Regions from separate parts of the Kitasatospora cinereorecta genome, predicted to be linked through region 1. Evidence: riboswitches for the same ligand, from Rfam matches in the RefSeq annotation. Region 1 holds a riboswitch; each other region holds the start of a gene.
What was found. Region 1 has a riboswitch for cobalamin ahead of ACFPN0_RS07245 (cobalamin biosynthesis protein). Riboswitches for the same ligand answer to the same signal wherever they lie in the genome.
Positions count from the first base shown of each region.

Region 2: another riboswitch for cobalamin. It lies ahead of ACFPN0_RS22585 (ribonucleoside-diphosphate reductase subunit alpha); the one in region 1 lies ahead of ACFPN0_RS07245 (cobalamin biosynthesis protein).
Region 3: another riboswitch for cobalamin. It lies ahead of ACFPN0_RS01985 (ABC transporter substrate-binding protein); the one in region 1 lies ahead of ACFPN0_RS07245 (cobalamin biosynthesis protein).

Region 1 covers NZ_JBHSJP010000001.1:1,565,043-1,571,697, forward strand. The annotation lists gene ACFPN0_RS07225 (alpha/beta hydrolase) at 1-723, opposite strand, end outside; gene ACFPN0_RS07230 (class II aldolase/adducin family protein) at 790-1,449, opposite strand; gene ACFPN0_RS07235 (inorganic phosphate transporter) at 1,727-2,989, shown strand; gene ACFPN0_RS07240 (hypothetical protein) at 3,002-3,223, shown strand; cobalamin riboswitch at 3,373-3,499, shown strand; gene ACFPN0_RS07245 (cobalamin biosynthesis protein) at 3,628-4,575, shown strand; gene ACFPN0_RS07250 (cobyric acid synthase) at 4,572-6,239, shown strand; gene ACFPN0_RS07255 (putative cobaltochelatase) at 6,236-6,655, shown strand, end outside.
Region 2 covers NZ_JBHSJP010000001.1:4,860,999-4,867,653, forward strand. The annotation lists gene ACFPN0_RS22580 (ribonucleotide-diphosphate reductase subunit beta) at 1-1,004, opposite strand, end outside; gene ACFPN0_RS22585 (ribonucleoside-diphosphate reductase subunit alpha) at 1,004-3,400, opposite strand; cobalamin riboswitch at 3,537-3,660, opposite strand; gene mctP (monocarboxylate uptake permease MctP) at 3,953-5,587, opposite strand; gene ACFPN0_RS22595 (DUF3311 domain-containing protein) at 5,584-5,838, opposite strand; gene ACFPN0_RS22600 (GntR family transcriptional regulator) at 6,008-6,655, opposite strand, start outside.
Region 3 covers NZ_JBHSJP010000001.1:409,987-416,641, forward strand. The annotation lists gene ACFPN0_RS01975 (ABC transporter ATP-binding protein) at 1-624, opposite strand, end outside; gene ACFPN0_RS01980 (FecCD family ABC transporter permease) at 621-1,658, opposite strand; gene ACFPN0_RS01985 (ABC transporter substrate-binding protein) at 1,709-2,716, opposite strand; cobalamin riboswitch at 2,812-2,998, opposite strand; gene ACFPN0_RS01990 (hypothetical protein) at 3,129-3,320, opposite strand; gene ACFPN0_RS01995 (acyl-CoA dehydrogenase family protein) at 3,317-5,161, opposite strand; gene ACFPN0_RS02000 (type B 50S ribosomal protein L31) at 5,567-5,845, opposite strand; partial or broken gene ACFPN0_RS02005 (substrate-binding domain-containing protein) at 6,037-6,655, opposite strand, start outside.

The DNA of each region.
Region 1 (6,655 bases):
CATGGAGGCACCGCAGGACCAGCCGTGGACGATGACGTTCTCGGCCCCGTAGCGCACGGCGTAGCGGATGGCCGCGTCGAGGTCGCGCCATTCGGACTCGCCGAGGTGGCCGAGTCCGTCCGGGGAGCGGGGGGCGCCGGCGTCGCCGCGGTAGGCCAGGTCGAGCACGGGGAGCTGCTGTTCGTGCAGGAATCCCAGCACGTTCAGGGGGTGTTCCCGGGTGGTGCCGAGGCCGTGCACGGTGATCACCCAGGTGTCGCGGGCGCCGGGTACGAACCAGGCGGGCAGGAAGCCCAGCTCACCGGGGATCTCGACCTCCTTGTACGCCAGGCCGAGGGCGCCGAGCGGGTCGCCGGTGTGGAGCCCCGGGGTCATGCGGACCTTGGTGCCCCGTTCCAGGCTGCCGCGGTCCACGCGTTCCAGTCTCCGTACGACGGTGTCGGCGGAGCCCTCCGGCGCCTGTTCGGTCACCGGTCCGACGACGGCGTGGACGTCGCGGCCCGCCAGTCCGTACGTGCCGGGGCGCAGGGCGGCGAAGGAGCGGGTCAGGGTGACCTGCCCGGCCGCCGTGGCGTGCACGGTGAGTCTGCGGTCTCCGGGGAAGGGGTGGGGCGACGGGGCGCCGAGGGCGGCGTCGCTGGCGTACCGGCCGGCCGCGACCGCTGCCGCTCCGACGCCGAGGATCGTGGTGACGGCTGCTGCCGTCGCTGTTGCCGGGCGCACGGCTCCAGTGTCCCGGGCCGCGGCGCGGGCTGCCAGCGGGACGGGGCCGTCCGGTGCCGGGCCGGGTCAGCCGGGCTGGCCGTAGTCCTCCAGGGCGTCCTGGACGTCGCGCAGCTGGGCCCGGGTGAGCAGCGCCGGGCTGCGGCCCGGCACGGAGCTCGCGGTGAGCCAGAGCCTGCACAGCCATTCGAGCTGGGCGGTGCGGTCGTAGGCCTCGTCGAGGGTGTCCCCGTAGGTGAGGGTCCCGTGGTTCCGCAGGAGGCAGCCGGTGCGGTCGCGCAGGGCGGCGAGCATGTGGCCGGCGAGCTCCGGTGTCCCGTAGCGCGCGTAGGGGGCGGTGCGGACCGGTCCCCCGAGGGCGGCGGCGGCGTAGTGCACCAGCGGCACCTCGGTGACGAGCGTGGAGACGGCGGTGGCGTGCACGGCGTGGGTGTGGACGACGGCAGCGGCGCCGGTGCTGTTGTAGACGGCCAGGTGGAGGGGGAGTTCGCTGGTCGGGGCCAGCTCGCCGAGCACCCGGCGCCCTTCGAGGTCGACGCCGACCGCGTCCCCGGGGCCCAGCCGGTCGTAGGGCACCCCGGTGGGGGTGACCAGGACGGTCCCGCCCACCCGGGCCGACACGTTGCCGGAGGTGCCGACGACCAGCCCCTCCGCGGCCGTCCTGCGGGCCGTCGCGACGACGCCGTCCCATGCCTGTGCGATCGCGTCCCGGTCCTGGTCGTCCATGCGGAGATCCTAGGCCGACCGGACCGTTCCTCCTGGGCTGTTGCGGTGACGTGACCGAAGTCTCCCCAATGGGGCAAATGCGGCAGTCCACCTGGACGCCGAGCCCGCGGGAGCCCGGCACCCGCCGCGCCGCACGGGTCCCGGCGACCGTTCGCGCACACAAGCGGAATGTCCGCATGCGCTTGGGGTCACCACACCGCCCTGCTCAGTTCACCTTCCGTTCACCCAGGTTGCTTACGTTCCTACAGCCACTGACGTCGAACGATTGCCTGGGTAAATGGAACACATCACGCTGCTGCTTGCGATTGTGGTCGTGACAGCTCTCGTGTTCGATTTCACGAACGGTTTCCACGACACCGCCAACGCGATGGCGACCACCATCTCGACCGGCGCTCTCAAGCCCAAGACAGCGGTGGCCATGTCCGCCGTTCTCAACCTCGTCGGCGCGTTCCTGTCGGTGGAGGTCGCCAAGACGATCTCCGGCGGGATCATCAATGAGAACGGCCTCAGAACCGAGGTCATCTTCGCGGCGCTCGTCGGCGCCATCCTGTGGAATCTCCTGACCTGGCTGGTGGGCCTGCCCTCCAGCTCCTCCCACGCACTCTTCGGCGGTCTCATCGGCGCCGCGGTGATGTCGGCCGGCTGGTCCTCCATCAACGGCGGCACCGTCGTCACCAAGGTCCTGCTGCCCGCGATCGCCGCCCCGCTCGTCGCCGGTCTGGCCGCTCTGCTGGCCACGAAGCTGACGTACCGCCTCAACCGGAAGATCACCGACGAGGCCCAGCTGAAGTCGACGGCCAAGGGCTACCGGGCCGGCCAGATCGCCTCGGCCGGTCTCGTCTCCCTCGCCCACGGCACCAACGACGCCCAGAAGACGATGGGCATCATCACCCTGGCCCTGGTCACCGGCGGCGTCCTCGCCCCCGGCTCCAACCCGCCCGTCTGGGTCATCGCCTCCGCCGGTATCGCCATCGCGCTGGGCACCTACCTCGGCGGCTGGCGCATCATCCGCACCATGGGTAGCGGCCTCACCGACCTCAGGCCGCCGCAGGGCTTCGCCGCCCAGACCAGTGCGGCCACGGTCATCCTGGCCTCCTCGCACCTCGGTTTCTCCCTCTCCACCACCCAGTCCTGCTCCGGTGCCGTGATGGGCGCCGGCCTGGGACGCAAGGGCGGCGTGGTCCGCTGGTCCACCGCCACCCGCATGTTCGTCGCCTGGGGCCTGACCCTGCCGGCCGCCGGTCTGGTCGGCGCGGGCGCCGAGTTCCTCACCCAGCAGGGCCCCTGGGGCGTCGGCGTGGTCGCCGTGCTCCTCGTCACGGGCTCCGCCGCCATCTGGATGCTGTCGCGCCGCAAGCCGGTCGACCACACCAACGTCAACGCGACGGACGCCGAGCCCGCGGGTGTCGTCACCACCGCCATCGCGGCCGTCAGTCCGCCGCCCGTCGGCTCCGGCGTCCCGGACCTCAAGACCACCATTCCGGCCCCGGCCCCGACGGCCGGGACCCCGGCCGACCCGGCCCGACCGGCCACGGTGTAAGGACAGATCCGCATGAACATCGACTGGGCAGCTCTCGCTTCCGTCTTCGGCGTCAGCCTCGTGGTCACCGTCGCACTGGTCGGCCTCTTCACCCTCGGCATCATCGGTCTCGCCAAGCAGGCGCCGACGGCGCAGGGCGGCGGCTCCTCCGTACTGGCGCGCTCCGGCGCGTACGCCTGCTTCGCCCTGTGCGCGGCAGCGGTGACGTACGGGATCTATCTGATCGTCGTCTGACCACCGCACGTGGTCGCATCGGGCCGGACACACACCTGTGTGTCCGGCCCGATGTGCGTCTGCGCACACTGCAGCCTCGCAGGTCAACGGCAGGTTGACGGGCGTTCGCGAGGCGTGGTGGACTGCCGGAGCCGTTTACGGCGACAGGAGAGGAAGCCGGTGCGAATCCGGCGCGGTCCCGCCACTGTCACCGGGGAACAGCCCCTCATGGAGGTCTCGGTCCGCCACCGCGGACCCGAACGCCGGGGTGCTGCGGATCCGGGAGCCAGGAGACTCTCGTCGCCGGTCACGTCGAACCAGGGCGCGGACCCTGAGTGAGGACATCTGCCATGCCTGGCTGCCGAGCGTCTGTCCCTGTGCCACCCGTGGCGAAGGTCCTTCGAGGCGCGACGGCCGGCTGAGCCGTGCGAGCCGACCGCATCTTCGCGTACGGCGCCGCCGCCGGTCTGATCGGTGATCTGCTCCTCGGGGATCCCCGGCGCGGACACCCCGTCGCCGCCTTCGGGCGGGCCGCGGCAGGCGTCGAGAGCCTGCTGTGGCGCGATCACCGCGGCCGGGGCGCCCTGCACGCGCTGGTCTGCGCCGGAGGCGCCGCGGGCGCCGCCGCCCTGGCCGCCCGCGCCGTACGGGACCGTCCCGCCGCGGCCGTGGCCCTGACCGCCGCCGCCACGTGGTCCGTCGTCGGCGGTACGTCGCTGGGCCGCGAGGCCCGTGCCATCGGCGGCGCTCTCGCCGCCGGTGACATCGAGACGGCCCGGCAGCGGCTGCCGCACCTGTGCGGCCGGGACCCGCACTCCCTGGACGGGCAGCAGATCGCCCGTGCGGTGGTCGAGTCCGTCGCCGAGAACACCTCCGACGCCGTCGTGGGGGCTCTGGTGTGGGGTGCCCTGGGGGGCGTACCCGGCCTGGTCGGGTTCCGGGCCGTCAACACCCTGGACGCCATGGTCGGCCACAGGTCGCCGCGCCACCGGCGCTACGGCTGGGCCTCGGCCCGGCTCGACGACCTCGCCGGCTGGCCCGGCGCGCGCCTCACGGCCGCGCTCGCGGTGGCCGCCGGGGGGAGCCCACGCGCGGCCGCACGAGCCTGGCGCGCCGACACGGGAAAGCATCCGAGCCCCAACGCGGGTCCGGTCGAGGCCTCGTTCGCGGGGGCACTCGGCGTACGGCTCGGCGGGACCCTGGCGTACGGCGGGCGGATCGAGCACCGGCCCGTGCTCAACGGGGGCACCGGCCGGGACGTGCGGGTCACGGACATCGAACGCGCGGTGCGGCTGTCGCGCCGCGTGAGTGTGCTGGCCCTCGGCGTGTGTGTGGCCGGGCGGCTGGCCGCGGGACGGAGGGGTCGGGCATGAGCGGGGAACCGGGCGGCGGGCTGTTGGTCGCGGGGACCACCTCGGACGCGGGCAAGAGCGTCGTCACGGCGGGGATCTGCCGGTGGCTGGTGCGCCGGGGGGTGAAGGTCGCGCCGTTCAAGGCGCAGAACATGTCGCTGAACTCGTTCGTCACCCGTGAGGGTGCCGAGATCGGCCGCGCCCAGGCGATGCAGGCGCAGGCCGCCCGGGTGGAGCCGACCGCGCTGATGAATCCGGTGCTGCTCAAGCCCGGGGGCGACCGTTCCAGTCAGGTGGTCCTGATGGGGAAGCCGGTCGGCGAGATGAGTGCGCGCGGATATCACGGGGGGCGGCAGGAGGCGCTGTTCGGGACGGTCGTGGACTGTCTGGAGCAGCTCCGGGGCACGTATGACGCCGTGATCTGCGAGGGGGCGGGCAGTCCGGCCGAGATCAATCTGCGGCGTACGGACATCGTGAACATGGGTGTCGCGCGGGCCGCGCGCTTCCCGGTGCTGGTCGTCGGGGACATCGACCGGGGCGGTGTGTTCGCTTCGTTCTTCGGCACGACGGCCCTGCTGGCCGCCGAGGACCAGGCGCTGGTCGCGGGGTACCTCGTGAACAAGTTCCGGGGTGACGTGTCGCTGCTGGAGCCCGGCCTGGACATGTTGTACGAGCTCACGGGGCGCCGGACGTACGGGGTGCTGCCGTTCGCCCATGGTCTGGGCATCGACGAGGAGGACGGGCTGCGGGTGTCGATGCGCGGCGCCGTCCGGGAGTCGGTCGTCGCCCCTGCGCACGGGGAGGACGTCCTGCGGGTCGCGGTGTGTGCCGTGCCGCTGATGTCGAACTTCACCGATGTGGACGCGCTGGCGGCCGAGCCGGGTGTGGTGGTGCGGTTCGTGGACCGCGCCGAGGAGCTGGCGGACGCGGACCTGGTGGTCGTGCCCGGTACCCGCGGCACGGTGAAGGCGCTGGGATGGCTGCGGGAGCGGGGGCTGGCCGACGCGCTGCTGCGGCGGGCCGCCGAGGGGCGCCCGGTGCTGGGCATCTGCGGCGGGTTCCAGGTGCTGGGTGAGTCGATCGAGGACGAGGTGGAGTCGCGGGCCGGTCTGGTCGACGGGCTCGGGCTGCTGCCGGTGCGGGTCCGCTTCGGCCGGGAGAAGGTGCTGGCCCGGCCGGCGGGTTCCGCGCTCGGGGAGCAGGTGGAGGGGTACGAGATCCATCACGGGGTCGCCGAGGTGCGCGGCGGTGAGCCGTTCCTGGACGGGTGCCGGGTGGGCGCGGTGTGGGGGACGCACTGGCACGGGTCGCTGGAGAGCGACGCGTTCCGGCGGCGGTTCCTCGAAGAGGTGGCGCGGGCGGCGGGGCGGCGGTTCGTGGCGGCCCCGGACACGAGTTTCTCCGCGCTGCGGGAGGAGCAGCTGGACCGGCTGGGGGATCTGATCGAGGAGCACGCGGACACGGACGCGTTGTGGCGGCTGATCGAGACGGGGGCGCCGACGGGGTTGCCGTTCGTACCGCCGGGGGCGCCTGCGGCGGGACCGGTGGTGGGGGCGTCCCCCGGCCGGGGCTCCGCCCCGGACGGGCTTGATTTCGTGCCCCGGGCCCCGGACGGACCGGACGTCGCGGAGCGGACGCCCGATGTGGCAGGAGCAGTTGTGCACGTGACAGAGGAGGCACTGTGAGTACCCCGTATCCCTTCACCGCCATCGTCGGGCAGGACGATCTACGGCTGGGGCTGTTGCTCAACGCCGTCAGTCCGGCCGTCGGCGGGGTGCTCGTGCGGGGTGAGAAGGGCACCGCCAAGTCCACCGCCGTGCGGGCCCTCGCCGCGCTGATGCCGGAGGTCGCGGTGGTCTCCGGGTGCCGGTTCTCCTGTGATCCGGTGGGGCCCGATCCGGCGTGCCCCGACGGCCCGCACGAAACCGGGACCGGCGTGTCGCGGCCGGCGCGGACGGTGGAGCTGCCCGTCGGGGCGTCCGAGGACCGGCTGGTGGGCGCGCTCGACATCGAGCGGGCCCTCTCGGAGGGTGTGAAGGCCTTCGAGCCGGGGCTCCTGGCCGACGCCCACCGCGGGATCCTGTACGTGGACGAGGTCAAC
Region 2 (6,655 bases), 3.3 Mb from region 1:
TCGAAGCCGACCGAGCCCTCCACCGCCACCTGGTAGGCGGACGGCCGGCGCTCGAAGAAGTTCGTCAGCTCCTGTACACCCTGCAGCTCCATGAACGAGAAGGGGTTCTCGGAGCCGTAGAGCGGCGGGAAGCCGAGCCGGGTGAGCCGCTGGTCGGCGACGCACTCCAGGTACTGGCGCATCGACTCGGTGTTCATCCCGGGCAGGCCCTCGCCGCACAGGTCGCGCCCGAACTGCAGCTCCGCCTCGACCGCTTCCTTCAGCATGTCGGTGACCTGCTGCTGGAGGGCGTCGTCGAAGAGCTCGGGCTCCTCCTTGCGGACGGTGTCCACGACCTCGAACGCGAAGTTCATGTGCATCGTCTCGTCACGGAACACCCAGTTGGTGCCCGTGGCCAGACCGTGCAGCAGACCCCGCGAGCGGAACCAGTAGACGTACGCGAAGGCGCCGTAGAAGAACAGCCCCTCGATGCACGCGGCGAAGCAGATCAGGTTCAGCAGGAAACGGCGGCGGTCGGCCTGCGTCTCCAGCCGGTCGATCTTCTCGACGGAGTCCATCCACCGGAAGCAGAACTGCGCCTTCTCGCGGATCGAGGGAATCTCCTCGACCGCGTCGAAGGCCGCCGCGCGGTCCGCCGGATCGGGGAGATACGTGTCGAGCAGCGTCAGGTAGAACTGGACGTGCACGGCCTCCTCGAACAGCTGACGCGACAGATACAGGCGCGCCTCGGGGGAGTTGATGTGCTTGTAGAGCGTCAGCACCAGGTTGTTGGAGACGATCGAGTCGCCCGTGGCGAAGAACGCCACGAGCCGGCCGATCATGTGCTGCTCTCCGGGGGAGAGCTTGGCGAGGTCGGCGACGTCGGAATGGAGGTCGACCTCCTCCACCGTCCAGGTGTTCTTGATCGCGTCCCGGTAGCGCTCGTAGAAGTCCGGGTAGCGCATGGGGCGCAGGGTCAGTTCGAAGCCCGGGTCGAGCAGGTTCTTGTTCTCGGGGGAGCTCATTACTGGCAGGCCTCGCAGGACTCGGGGTTTTCGAGCGAGCAGGCGACGGCGTCCGCGTCGGGCGCCGCTGCCTGCTGTACGGGAAGGGGGGCTGCGGCCGTGGCCGTCCCGGACGCCGCACGGGCGATCCGGGTCGCCGGACGCGAGCGCAGGTAGTACGTCGTCTTCAGTCCCTGCTTCCAGGCGTACGCGTACATCGAGGAGAGCTTCCCGATCGTCGGCGTCTCCAGGAACAGGTTCAGGGACTGGCTCTGGTCGAGGAACGGCGTACGGGCCGCCGCCATGTCGATCAGACCGCGCTGGGGGATCTCCCACGCCGTGCGGTACAGCGCCCGCACGTCCTCGGGGATCCAGGCGAAGCCCTGCACGGAGCCGCTCGCCTCACGCAGCGCCTCACGGGTCCGCGCGTCCCACACGCCGAGCCTCTTCAGCTCGTCCACCAGGTAGGCGTTGACCTGGAGGAACTCACCGCTGAGCGTCTCGCGCTTGAAGAGGTTGGAGACCTGCGGCTCGATGCACTCGTACACCCCGGCGATCGACGCGATCGTCGCCGTCGGCGCGATGGCGAGCAGCAGGGAGTTGCGCATCCCGGTCTTCGCGACCCGGGCGCGCAGCGCGTCCCAGCGCTCCGGCCAGCTGACCTCGGTGTCGTAGTGGTCGGGGTGCAGCACACCGCGGGCGGCGCGCGTCTCGGACCAGGCGGGCAGCGGGCCCGAGCGCTCGGCGAGGTCGCAGGAGGCCTCGTACGCGGCGAGCATGATCCGCTCGGAGATCTTCGTGGACAGTGCGCGGGCCTCCGGCGAGTCGAAGGGCAGCCGCAGCTGGAAGAAGACGTCCTGCAGGCCCATCGCGCCCAGGCCCACCGGACGCCAGCGGGCGTTGGAGCGGCCGGCCTGCTCGGTCGGGTAGAAGTTGATGTCCACCACGCGGTCGAGGAAGGTCACGGCGGTACGGACGGTGGCGTCCAGCCGCTCCCAGTCCATTTCCCCGCCGGTGACGAACGCGCCGAGGTTGACGGAACCCAGGTTGCAGACGGCCGTCTCGCCGTCGTCGGTGACCTCGAGGATCTCGGTGCAGAGATTCGACGAGTGCACGACCCGGCCCGGCTCCGCGGTCTGGTTCGCCGTGCGGTTGGAGGCGTCCTTGAACGTCATCCAGCCCTGCCCGGTCTGTGCGAGCGTCCGCATCATGCGGCCGTACAGGTCACGCGCGGGCATCGTTTTGCGGGCCAGGCCCGCGGCCTCCGCCTCGCGGTAGGCGGCGTCGAAGGCGTCACCCCACAGGTCGACCAGCCCGGGCACGTCGGCGGGCGAGAACAGCGACCACTCGGTGTCGGCGTCGACGCGGCGCATGAACTCGTCCGGGATCCAGTGCGCCAGGTTGAGGTTGTGCGTACGCCGCTGGTCCTCACCGGTGTTGTCGCGCAGCTCCAGGAACTCCTCGATGTCCGCGTGCCAGGTCTCCAGGTAGACGGCGGCGGCGCCCTTGCGCCGGCCGCCCTGGTTGACCGCGGCGACCGAGGCGTCGAGCGTCTTCAGGAACGGCACGATGCCGTTGGAGTGCCCGTTGGTGCCACGGATCAGCGAACCGCGCGCGCGGATGCGGGAGTACGAGAGGCCGATGCCGCCCGCGTGCTTGGAGAGGCGTGCCACCTGGTGGTAGCGGTCGTAGATCGAGTCGAGCTCGTCCAGCGGCGAGTCCAGCAGGTAGCAGGAGGACATCTGCGGGTGCCGGGTACCGGAGTTGAAGAGGGTGGGGGAGGAAGGGAGGTAGTCGAGCCGGCTCATCAGGCCGTACAACGCGGCCACTTCGTCCAGCGCGTGCCCGGAGGTGTCCTCGGCGAGCCCGGCGGCGACCCGCAGCATGAAGTGCTGCGGGGTCTCGATGACCTGGCGGGTGAGCGGGTGGCGCAGCAGATAGCGGCTGTACAGCGTCCGCAGGCCGAAGTAGCCGAAGCGGTCGTCGGCACGGTCGGCGAGCGCCTGCTCGACCAGCGCGTCGAGCGCCGCCGCGTGCAGTGTGACGAACTCGGCCGTGCGGTCGGCGATCAGGCCCTCGCGGTGACCGGTGGCGACCGAGGCGGAGAAGGAGACCGCGCCCTGGCCGGCCGCCTCGTCCCCGATCGAGCGGGTGAGGAGCCGGGCGGCGAGCCGGGAGTAGGCGGGGTCCTCGGAGATGAGTCCCGCGGCGGCCTCGGTGGCCAGCGTGCGCAGCTCCGCCTCGTCCGACCGGGCGCTGCGGCCGCGCAGCGCGGCGGCGGCGACCCGTCCGGGGTCGGTGTCGGGCAGATCGGCGGTGAGGTCGGTCAGGGTCCGCAGCAGTGCGGTCCCGGGCCCGTCGGGCGTGGACTCGGCTGAATCTACCGCTGAAACCGGATCGGCTGGCGCGATGGTCACGGGGGCTATCCCTCGCTCGGCTCGGGGCCGGCGGGAGCGGGGAAGCCGGGCAGGGCGGTGCCCGGGTGGGGGCAGCACGGCGCACGGCGTCCACCGGCCCTCCGCGAGGCCCGGACGTATGGCCTCCGGCTCGGTCGAGCCGGACGCGCTGTCGGCAGGTCTTCGGACTTCCGGGTGCGCAAAAGCGCACCGGTCATACCGTTGCGGGACAGTTCCGGATTCACACCGGATTCCCCTGCGGCGACAGCGAGCATGAGCATACATGTGGGGGCCGCCCTGCGAGACGGCCCCCACATGTTGTGTCGAACTGCGTCTGAGGTCCGGGCGAAACCGTCAGGAACGGGAAGGCGGTCGTGGCTTTTGGTCCCGCTCCGTGGCCCTGCCAGGCCTGGCGCCCCGGTGGATCCGGTACGGCGTGCCCGCCCCTGCCGTGCCCCTCGTGCTCCTCCACGACCGGGGGCGACCCCCCGTCACGGCCGCCCGGAACGCGACGGGCCGCCGCGCCCCGTGCGGGATGCGGCGGCCCGGACCGGAACCGTGTGCCGGGCGGGGTCAGTGGCCGCCCGGGGCGCCCACCGTGGCCGGCGGGAGCTTCTCCTGGACGCCGGGGTCGCCCACGTCCGCGGTGTAGTCGGACGGGGAGGTCTCGTCGACGCCCGCCGGGGCCTTCAGCGCGTTGAGGACGAAGGTGAGAACGACCACCACCACGACGTTCAGGACGAACGCGGTGAGACCGATGTAGCCGATCTCCCCGATGCCGGGGATCTCCTTCGAGGATCCGCCGAAGTGCTTCTGGGTGGGGCTCGCGACGCCGTACGCGGCCACCGTGCCGTACAGCATGCCGACCGCCCAGCCCGCGATCAGGGCCCAGCGGTGGAACCACCGGGTGAACAGGCCCCCGACCAGGGCCGGCATCGTCTGCAGGATCCAGATCCCGCCGAGCAGCTGGAAGTTGATCGCGACCGTCTTGTCCATGGTCAGGACGAAGGCGAGCGCTCCGACCTTGACCAGGAGGGAGACCATCTTGGAGACCTTGGTCTCCTGCGCGGGGGTGGCGCCGGGCCTGATGAAGTCCTTGTAGATGTTTCGGGTGAAGAGGTTCGCCGCCGCGATCGACATGATCGCGGCGGGCACCAGGGCGCCGATTCCGATGGCGGCGAAGGCCACACCGGCGAACCAGTCGGGGAACATGTTCTCGAACAGCTGCGGAATGGCCAACTGGCCGTTGTCCACCTTCACCCCGGCGGCGATCGCCATGAACCCGAGGAGGGCCAGCAGGCCCAGCATCAGTGAGTACAGCGGCAGGATCGTGGTGTTGCGCCGGATCACCTCACGGCTGCGGCTGGAGAGCGTCGCCGTGATCGAGTGCGGGTACATGAAGAGCGCCAGCGCCGAGCCCAGTGCCAGCGTGGCGTATCCCCAATGGCCCATGTCGCCGGGTACGAGCGCTCCGCGGGGTTTGCCCGTCGCCTCGTTCGTCTGCGCGAACGCCTCGCCCGCCTTGGCGAAGATGTCGTCGAATCCGCCGAGCTTGATCGGGATGTAGATGATCGCCACCGCGATGACCAGATAGATCAGACCGTCCTTGACGAACGCGATCAGCGCGGGTGCGCGCAGCCCCGACGAATACGTGTACGCGGCGAGTACGGCGAACGCGATCAGCAGCGGCAGGTCCTTGACGAACCAGTGCGTGGTCTCGCCGCCGCCGACGCCCATGACGTCCAGCACGGCCTGGATGCCGACGAGCTGGAGCGCGATGTACGGCATCGTGGCGAGGATGCCGGTGAGGGCCACCGCCAGCGAGAGCCCCTTCGAGCCGAAGCGGCCGCGGACGAAGTCCGAGGTGGTGACGTACCCGTGCTTGTGCGAGACGGACCAGAGCCGCGGCAGGAAGGTGAAGATCAGCGGGTAGACGAGAATCGTGTACGGGACGGCGAAGAAGCCGGCCGCGCCCGCCGCGTAGATCGCCGCGGGGACCGCGACGAAGGTGTACGCCGTGTACAGGTCGCCGCCGAGCAGGAACCAGGTGACCCAGGTGCCGAACGACCGTCCGCCCAGGCCCCATTCATCCAGGCTGGCCTCGTTCTCGGCCTTGCGCCAGCGCGCGGCCATGAACCCGATGACCGTGACGGCCAGGAAGAAGAAGATGAACACGGCGAGTGCGACGCCGTTCACGCCGTCCTTCATGCTGACGCACCCCCCTTGCGGGCGCGCTGGTCACGCTGCCACAGCTTGTAAGCGATCATGGTGAGTGCGGTCGAGACGATCACCCAGAGCATTTGGTACCAGTAGAAGAACGGGATGCCGACGAAAGTCGGTTCCACCTTTGCGTACGAGCTCACCCAGAGCATCGCGACGAACGGCGCGATCAGGCAGAGTGCGATGACCACCCTCGCCGGTGTCACTGTCGGTGGTTTCACTTCGGTATCTTCTGACATGTGGCGACTCCGTCCCCTCGCTGATCACCTGGTGTAATGCGCAGGAAATCTAGGCGAGAGTTCCGGCCACCGTCACCCCCCGTCCGCATTGCGGTCCTGCAACGGTCCTGTGTTCGCCCGAAATGACTGATCCCCCTGCAATTGCAAGGGGATGGGTCATACGTGAGGGTCAGTCGGCCGGCCGTTTCAGGCGGGCCACGAACTTGTACCGGTCGCCCCGGTACACCGAGCGCACCCATTCCACCGGCTCTCCGTGGCCGTCGATCGAGTGCCGGGACAGCATGAGCATCGGCAGGCCCACGTCCGTACCGAGCAGTCCTGCCTCGCGCGGGGTGGCCAGCGAGGTCTCGATGGTCTCCTCGGCCTCCGCGAGGCGGACGTCGTAGACCTCGGCGAGCGCGGTGTAGAGCGAGGTGTACTTCACGAGCGAACGGCGCAGCGCGGGAAAGCGCTTGGCCGACAGGTGCGTGGTCTCGATGGCCATGGGCTCACCGCTGGCGAGCCTGAGCCGCTCGATCCGCAGCACCCGCCCGCCGGCCGTGATGTCCAGCAGCCCGGCGAGCGTGTCGTCCGCCGTGACGTAACCGATGTCCAGCAGCTGAGATGCCGGCTCCAGCCCTTGGGCGCGCATGTCCTCGGTGTACGAGGTGAGCTGCAGGGCCTGCGAGACCTTCGGCTTGGCGACGAAGGTGCCCTTGCCCTGGATGCGCTCCAGCCGGCCCTCGACGACCAGCTCCTGGAGCGCCTGGCGCACGGTGGTGCGCGAGGTGTCGAACTCGGCGGCCAGGGTCCGCTCGGGCGGCACCGGGGTGCCGGG
Region 3 (6,655 bases), 1.2 Mb from region 1:
GACCCGGTCGCAGAACATGGCCGCCATGTTGAGGTCGTGCAGCGCGATCACCGCGGTGACGGGCAGCGCGGCGACCAGGGACAGCAGCTCCAGCTGGTGCTGGATGTCCAGATGGTTCGTCGGCTCGTCCAGCAGGAGTTCGCGCGGCCGCTGGGCGAGGGCGCGGGCGATCTGGACGCGCTGGCGCTCGCCCCCGGACAGGGTGTGCCAGGACTGCCCGGCCCGGTCGGCCAGTCCGGTGCGCTCCAGCGCCTCGCGCACGGCGGCCTCGTCCTCGGGACCGGGTGCGGACCAGGCCCGCCGGTGGGGGATGCGGCCGAGACGTATGACGTCCAGCACGCTCAGTTCGACCTGGGTGACGGCGTGCTGGTCGACCACTGCCACGCGCCGGGCGACCGTGCGGCGGCCGGTGTCCGCGAGTGTGCGGCCGTCGAGGGTGACGACGCCCGCGCCCGGGGTGAGGACCCCGGCCATCACCCGCAGCAGGGTGGACTTGCCCGAGCCGTTCGGACCGAGGAGCCCGACCGTGGCACCGGGCGGCGGCGCGATGCTCACGCCGTCGAGGACGATCCGCCCGCCCGCCTCCCGGGTCACCCGCTCGGCCCGCAGACCGGTGTCCGTCATGTGCTCCTCCGCGTGCGGTACAGGACCAGGACGAAGGCGGGCACCCCGATCAGGGCGGTGAACACGCCGACCGGCACCTCCTGCGGGTCGAGAACGGTCCGGGCCAGGGTGTCGACCCACACCAGGAACACCGCCCCGGCCAGCATGGTGACCGGGAGCAGCCGCCGGTGTCCCGAGCCGGTCAGCGCACGGGCGGCGTGCGGCAGGACGAGGCCGACGAAACCGATGGCGCCGGCCGAGCTGACGAGCGCCGCGGTCAGCAGCGCGGTCGTGCAGAGCAGCACGATCCGGGTGCGGGCGACATGGATGCCGAGGGCCGCCGCCGCGTCCTGGCCGAACGCGAACGCGTCGAGCGTACGGGCGTGTCCGAGGCAGATCAGCAGCGTCACGGCGAGCACCGCGGAGCACATCCACACATCGGTCCAGCCGACCCCGCTCAGGGAGCCCAGCAGCCAGAACAGCACGCCCCTGGTCTGTTCGGCGTCGGCGGCGGTCATCACGACGAAGGAGGTGAGCGCGGAGAACAGCTGCATGGCCGCGACGCCGGACAGGACGACCCGGTCGGTCGATCCGCCGAGCGTGTGGCTGAGCAGCAGCACGAGGGCGAACGAGCACAGCGCACCGACGAAGGCCCCGGTGGAGATCGACACCGCTCCCCCGCCGACCCCGAGGACGACGACCACGACCGCCCCGGAGGACGCCCCGGAGGACACTCCGAGGACGAACGGGTCGGCGAGCGGGTTGCGCAGCAGGGACTGCATCACGGTGCCGCACACCGCGAGTCCCGCCCCGCACACCGCGGCGAGCAGGGTGCGGGGCATACGCAGGTTCCAGATGATGCCGTCCCGGATCGGGGTGAGCCGGGTGTCGCCCAGGCCGAGGTGGGAGGCCACCGCGGACCAGACGTCGGGGACGGAGATGCGGGCGGGCCCGATCGTGACGGCGACCGCGACGGACAGGAGCAGGAGGGCGACGCCTCCGCTCCACAGGAGGCCGTCACGCAGGACACGCGCACCGGCCGCGGGCGTCCTCACCGGGCCTGCGTCCACGGCCGGTTCGGTGACGGCCGCTCCGCGCGTGACCGTCACCCCGCGAGCCCGAACGAGCGCAGCCCTGCGGCGACGCGCTCCACGCCCTCGACGGTGCGGATGGTCGGGTTCATCGCCTGGCCGCTGAGGAGGACGTAGCGCTTGTGCCGGACCGCGTCCATGTTCTTCGTGGCGGGGTTGGTCTCCAGGAACTCGATCTTCTTCCCGGCGCTCTCGGCGGTCTGCGACCTGCGGGTCAGGTCACCGATGACGAGGACGTCGGGGTTGCGGTCGGCGACGGTCTCCCAGTTGATCTGGGGCCATTCCTCGTGGGTGTCGTCGAAGACGTTCTTCGCACCGACTTCCTCGGTGATGATGCCGGGCGCTCCGCAGCAGCCGGCCAGGTAGGGGGCCTCGGCGTTCGCGAACCAGTAGAGCAGGGTGGTGTCGGAGGCGTCGATGTCCGCGGTCGCCGTACCGATCCGCTTCCGGAGATCGGCGACGAGCGCGTCGCCCCGCTCCTGTACGCCGAACACCTGCGCCAGGTCGTGGACTTCGGCGTACACACTGTCCATGGTCAGGGGTTTCGTGCGGGAGCCGTCGCCGCTGCCGGTGTTGTCCTTGGCCGTGCAGTCGGTGGGCGAGAGATAGGTCGGCACACCGAGCTTCTCGAACTGCTCGCGGGGCGCGACCCCGCCCTTGCCGAGCGTCGATTCGAACGAGGCGCTGACGAAGTCGGGTTCCTTGTCGAGGACCTTCTCCGACGAGGGCCGGTTCTCCGCGATGCGGGGTACCGCGGCGTCGGCCTTCTCCAGGCCCTTCATCACCGGGTCGGTCCAGGTCGCGGTACCCACGAGCCGGTCGGCGAGGCCCAGGGCGAACAGGATCTCCGTCGATCCCTGGTTCAGGGACACCGCGCGGCGCGGCGCGGCCTCGACCGTCACCGTGCGTCCGCAGTTCTCCAGCGTCACCGGGTATCCGGCGCCGCCGTCCTTCGCGGCCCCGCCGGAGGGGCTTCCGCTGCCGCCGCAGGCGCTCAGCAGGACAAGTCCCGCGGTGAGCATGGCGGTTCGGTGTACGGCACTGGGTATGGACGGCACGAGTTCCCTCTGCGTCTCTGGGCTCTTGCGCGAAGCCCGGTACGGAGTACCGCTCCCGGTACGGGAACGGGGTGCCAGCAGGTCTTCGGACTCGGGTTCGTCCGGACGGGACGCCTTCCCGGAGCACCCGAGGGTGTCCCAGTGGCCGTGGCCCCGCCCGTCCCCCTCACCGCTGCGCGTCAGCTCCGGATTCTCACCGGATTCCCTGACTCCACGTGGAGTGCGACTGGCGTCTGCAAGCTATCACGCGGCGGCACGGCCGCCTGCGTAGCGGTGGCCGGTGCGCAGGGGGCGCCGGTGCTCCGGGAGGCGTGCGCGCACGTACGCTGCCGCACACCCCTCGCGCCTCCCCGCACACCGGCCGCCCGTCATGCCGTCAGGGCGTGCGGCGAACCGATTCGCCGCAGACGGCACGGGGTTTCGCACGGCCGCGGGCGAGCAGGGAGGACGTGCCCCAGTACGCCAGCAGCACGGCCCGCAGGCCGAGGATCTCCATCGTCTCGCGCACCCCCCGGCGGCCCGGGGCTGCGGTGCCGGCCCGCCGGCGAGCTGCCTGTGCGGCGCTCATGCCGGGCCCGCCGCCCCGGCGTGCCAGGGCCCCTCGGGGTCGTCGTACGCGTCGGCGTAGCCGGGTCCCGCGATCGGCCAGTCGGCGAGCAGCTCGGCGGGCAGCGCGAAGGAGTCGGCCAGTTCGCGGGCGTGCGCGGCGACGGCCGTGATGAGTTCCTCGGTGGCTCCCGGCAGCTCGTCGACCTGATCGGCGCTCAGGAGACCGGCGGCCAGCAGGTCGCCGCTGTTGCGGGCCACCCATTCGAGGGCGAACAGCCGCTCCAGCTCCGCCAGCCGCTCCCGGGCCGCCCCTCCGGGCAGCGCGGCCCGGGCCTGTGCGAAGGCCTCGGCTGCCTGCCGGTAGGCGTGGGCCTCGACTCCGCGCAGCGCGGGCCCGGAACCCGCGTTCCACCGGGCGAGCCTGTCGTCGTGGGATGCCGACAGCACCCGCTCCCTGGCCCGGCTGAACCAGATGTCCTCGACGGCCGCGAGGAGCCTGCCGAGGAAGTGTGGATCGGCCAGTTGACCGGGGGTGCGGTCGAGCGGGGTGTCCCCACCGCCGGGGCCGGCCGCGAGGAGCAGATCAGCGGCAGCCCTGCTGTACAGCGCGACGTTGTCGCCCTCCGCGGTGATGGCCCCTTCCACGCCGGTGACCAGTTCGGTCATGCCGTTGTTCTCCAGCAGGGCCTGTGCGCCGCAGCGTTCACGGCACTGGACGATGACGGCGCGTGCCCGCCAGGTGATCCATGCCTTCGCCACCGCGACGAGCCGCTCCGCCTCCGCCCGGTCCTCCTCGGTGCAGACCTCCCACCGGTCCAGCGCACGGCGGTGCAGCAGGCTCATGGCGAACACCGTCGCCATGGCCGAGGCGAGCGGCCCGTGATGGGTCCGGTGGGCGTTGACGGGGACCGCGCGGGTGCCCCTGGCACCGGAGATCATCCGGTGCCCGCCGTAGCGGACGGCGACCGCGAGTGTGGCCCGGGCGGAGCCGGCCGCGCAGGCGCTCATGGAGATCCGGCCGGGGACGACCCGGCCGATGGAGGTCAGGAAGCGGCGCCGGCGGCAGGCCCGCGTACTGTGGAAGTCCCCCTCCCCGCCGCCTCCCTCCTCCGCTCCCAGCAACGCGTCCCGCCCCACGAACAGTTGCTCGAACGAGGTCAGGCAGTGGTCCACGGGACTGCCCATCCTGGCGGGAAGGCGCCGTACGCGTACGCCGGGAAGAGCCCGTACGTCGTCGGTGAGCCGCACGAGGAAGAGACGGATCCCGTGGTCCTCACCGTCGGCCAGCAGACGTGCGGCGACCAGTCCGGACTTCGGCCCGCCCGCCGGGCTGGTGTTGGGCATGAACTTCTGCGCACCCGCGTTCGGGGTGTGCAGCACGAAGCCGTCGCGTGCGCGGTCGTACGTCGCGGTGGTCTCCATGGACGCCGCGTCGTTGCCGTGCGCCACCTCCGTACAGAGGAAGGTGCCGATGCGGCGCATCGCCAGGTGGTCCGACAGATCGCGGCTGCCGACGGCGTCGTGGTCCAGGAGGCTGCCGAGGAAGAGGTTGTAGTGAATGCCCGCCACGGTGGTGAGCGCGGGGTCCACCGGTCCGAGCCATTCGTGCAGGGCGGCGAGCGCGCGAGGGTCGGCGGCGAGGCGTGCTCCGCTGTCGAGGGAGCGGTTGAGGATGCGCAGCCGTTCGTAGGCGAGGTCAAGGCGTTCCTCGGGGGTTCCGCCGGCAGGGCGGCGGAACGGTTCTGTACTGATGAGCCGCTGCCAGAAGCCGTGCTCGCGGCGGTGGCCCGCACCGAGGAGGACGCCGGTCAGCAGATCGACGGTGGACGGTGGGACGGTGTCGGTAAGGGTCACGGTCATGCAGATCCAAACGACCGGGGCGGGGGCGAGGACACTCACCGCTCGGGCGCAGGTGTGCTGGTCAGACCGTCGCGGGTTCCTCCTTGCCGGGAGGGAGGGCGTCAGCCCGTGCGACGGTGACGGCGGCGGACGCCTGCGCACGGCCCCGTCGTCACCCAGGGTCACTGCACGCGGGGAGCTGAGGCGTGCGTGGGCCCGCTCTCCGAGCGGTCCGTGCGGGGTCAGGGTGTGCGGCGCGCCGGACGTGCACGCGCCCCTGCCCGCCGTGACGAGTGCCGCGCCCCCGCGTCGGGGAGCAGCGCGCACGCCCCTTACGCGGCCCAGGGCACCGGACGCACCGCCGCCGCCCCCGCCTCCCGCGCGGGCGCGCGTGCCGGGGGAAGGGGCCCGGGCGGCCGGGAGGAGTCAGGGGGTGCCCCTGCCCCCTTCCTCCTTGCCTCCTTCGTCCCCGTACCGCCGCTCGAATTTCGCGACCTGGCCCTCGGTGTCGACCACCCGCGCCTTGCCCGTGAAGAACGGGTGGCTCTCGGCGGAGATCTCCACGTCGATGACGGGGTAGCGGGCGCCGTCGTCCCAGTCGATGGTCTGTTCGCTCGACGCCGTGGACCGGGTCAGAAAGGCGTAGCCGGCGGAACGGTCGCGGAAGACCACGGGGCGGTACGACGGGTGCTTGTCCTGCTGCATTCCTGCTCCTGCCCTTGGGGGTACGGGGATCGCGTGTCCCTCCGTCCGGGCCAGCCTCGCGAAGGGTGGTGGCGGGCGCGATCCGGCGGGTCCGTACGGAGCAGCGCTCCCGCCCTCGGCGGCGACGAGCAGCTGAGGCGAACGGTCCGGCGGCGGGGTGCCGACCGCCGCCCGCGCGGCCGGAGGCCGCGTCAGCCGCCTGCCACCGCCTCCACCGCGTCCGCCACGAGCCCGAGGAAACGCGCACGGGCCTGCGGGCTGCACACGGGTTCCGGGTCCCACGGCACGATCCGGGCCCCCCGCGCCACCGCCGACCGGGCGGGGGCGTCGGTCTCGACGAGCGGCGTCGCGTGGGACCGGATGTCCGTGAGGACGATGTGCGGCCGGAGCTCCGCCGCCTGTGTCCAGCCCGTGGTGGACCAGTTGACCCCCGGGCCCTCGGCCGGGGACACCAGGGTGACCCCGAGCTCGGCCGGCACCCGCCGCTCGGGCCACATCGCGGGGCGGGCGCCATGCGCCTGCTCCCGCCCCGCCGGCGACAGCGCCACCACCCGGGGGCCGCCGGGCGCGGCACCCGCCGCGGCACGGAGCCGGTCCCGCGCGGCCCCCAGGTCCTGCGCCGCGGCCGGGACCGGTGCACCACCGAGCGAGCGCGCCAGCTCGGCGAACCGCTCGGCCACCCGGTCCAGGGTGCGCGCCTGGCCCACGTCGATCACGACGACCGGAACCCGCTCCTCCAGGTGCTTGGCGGTGTCGGGGTCCAGCCCGTAGACCTGGCCGTATCCGTAGCTGACGGCCACCACCAGGTCC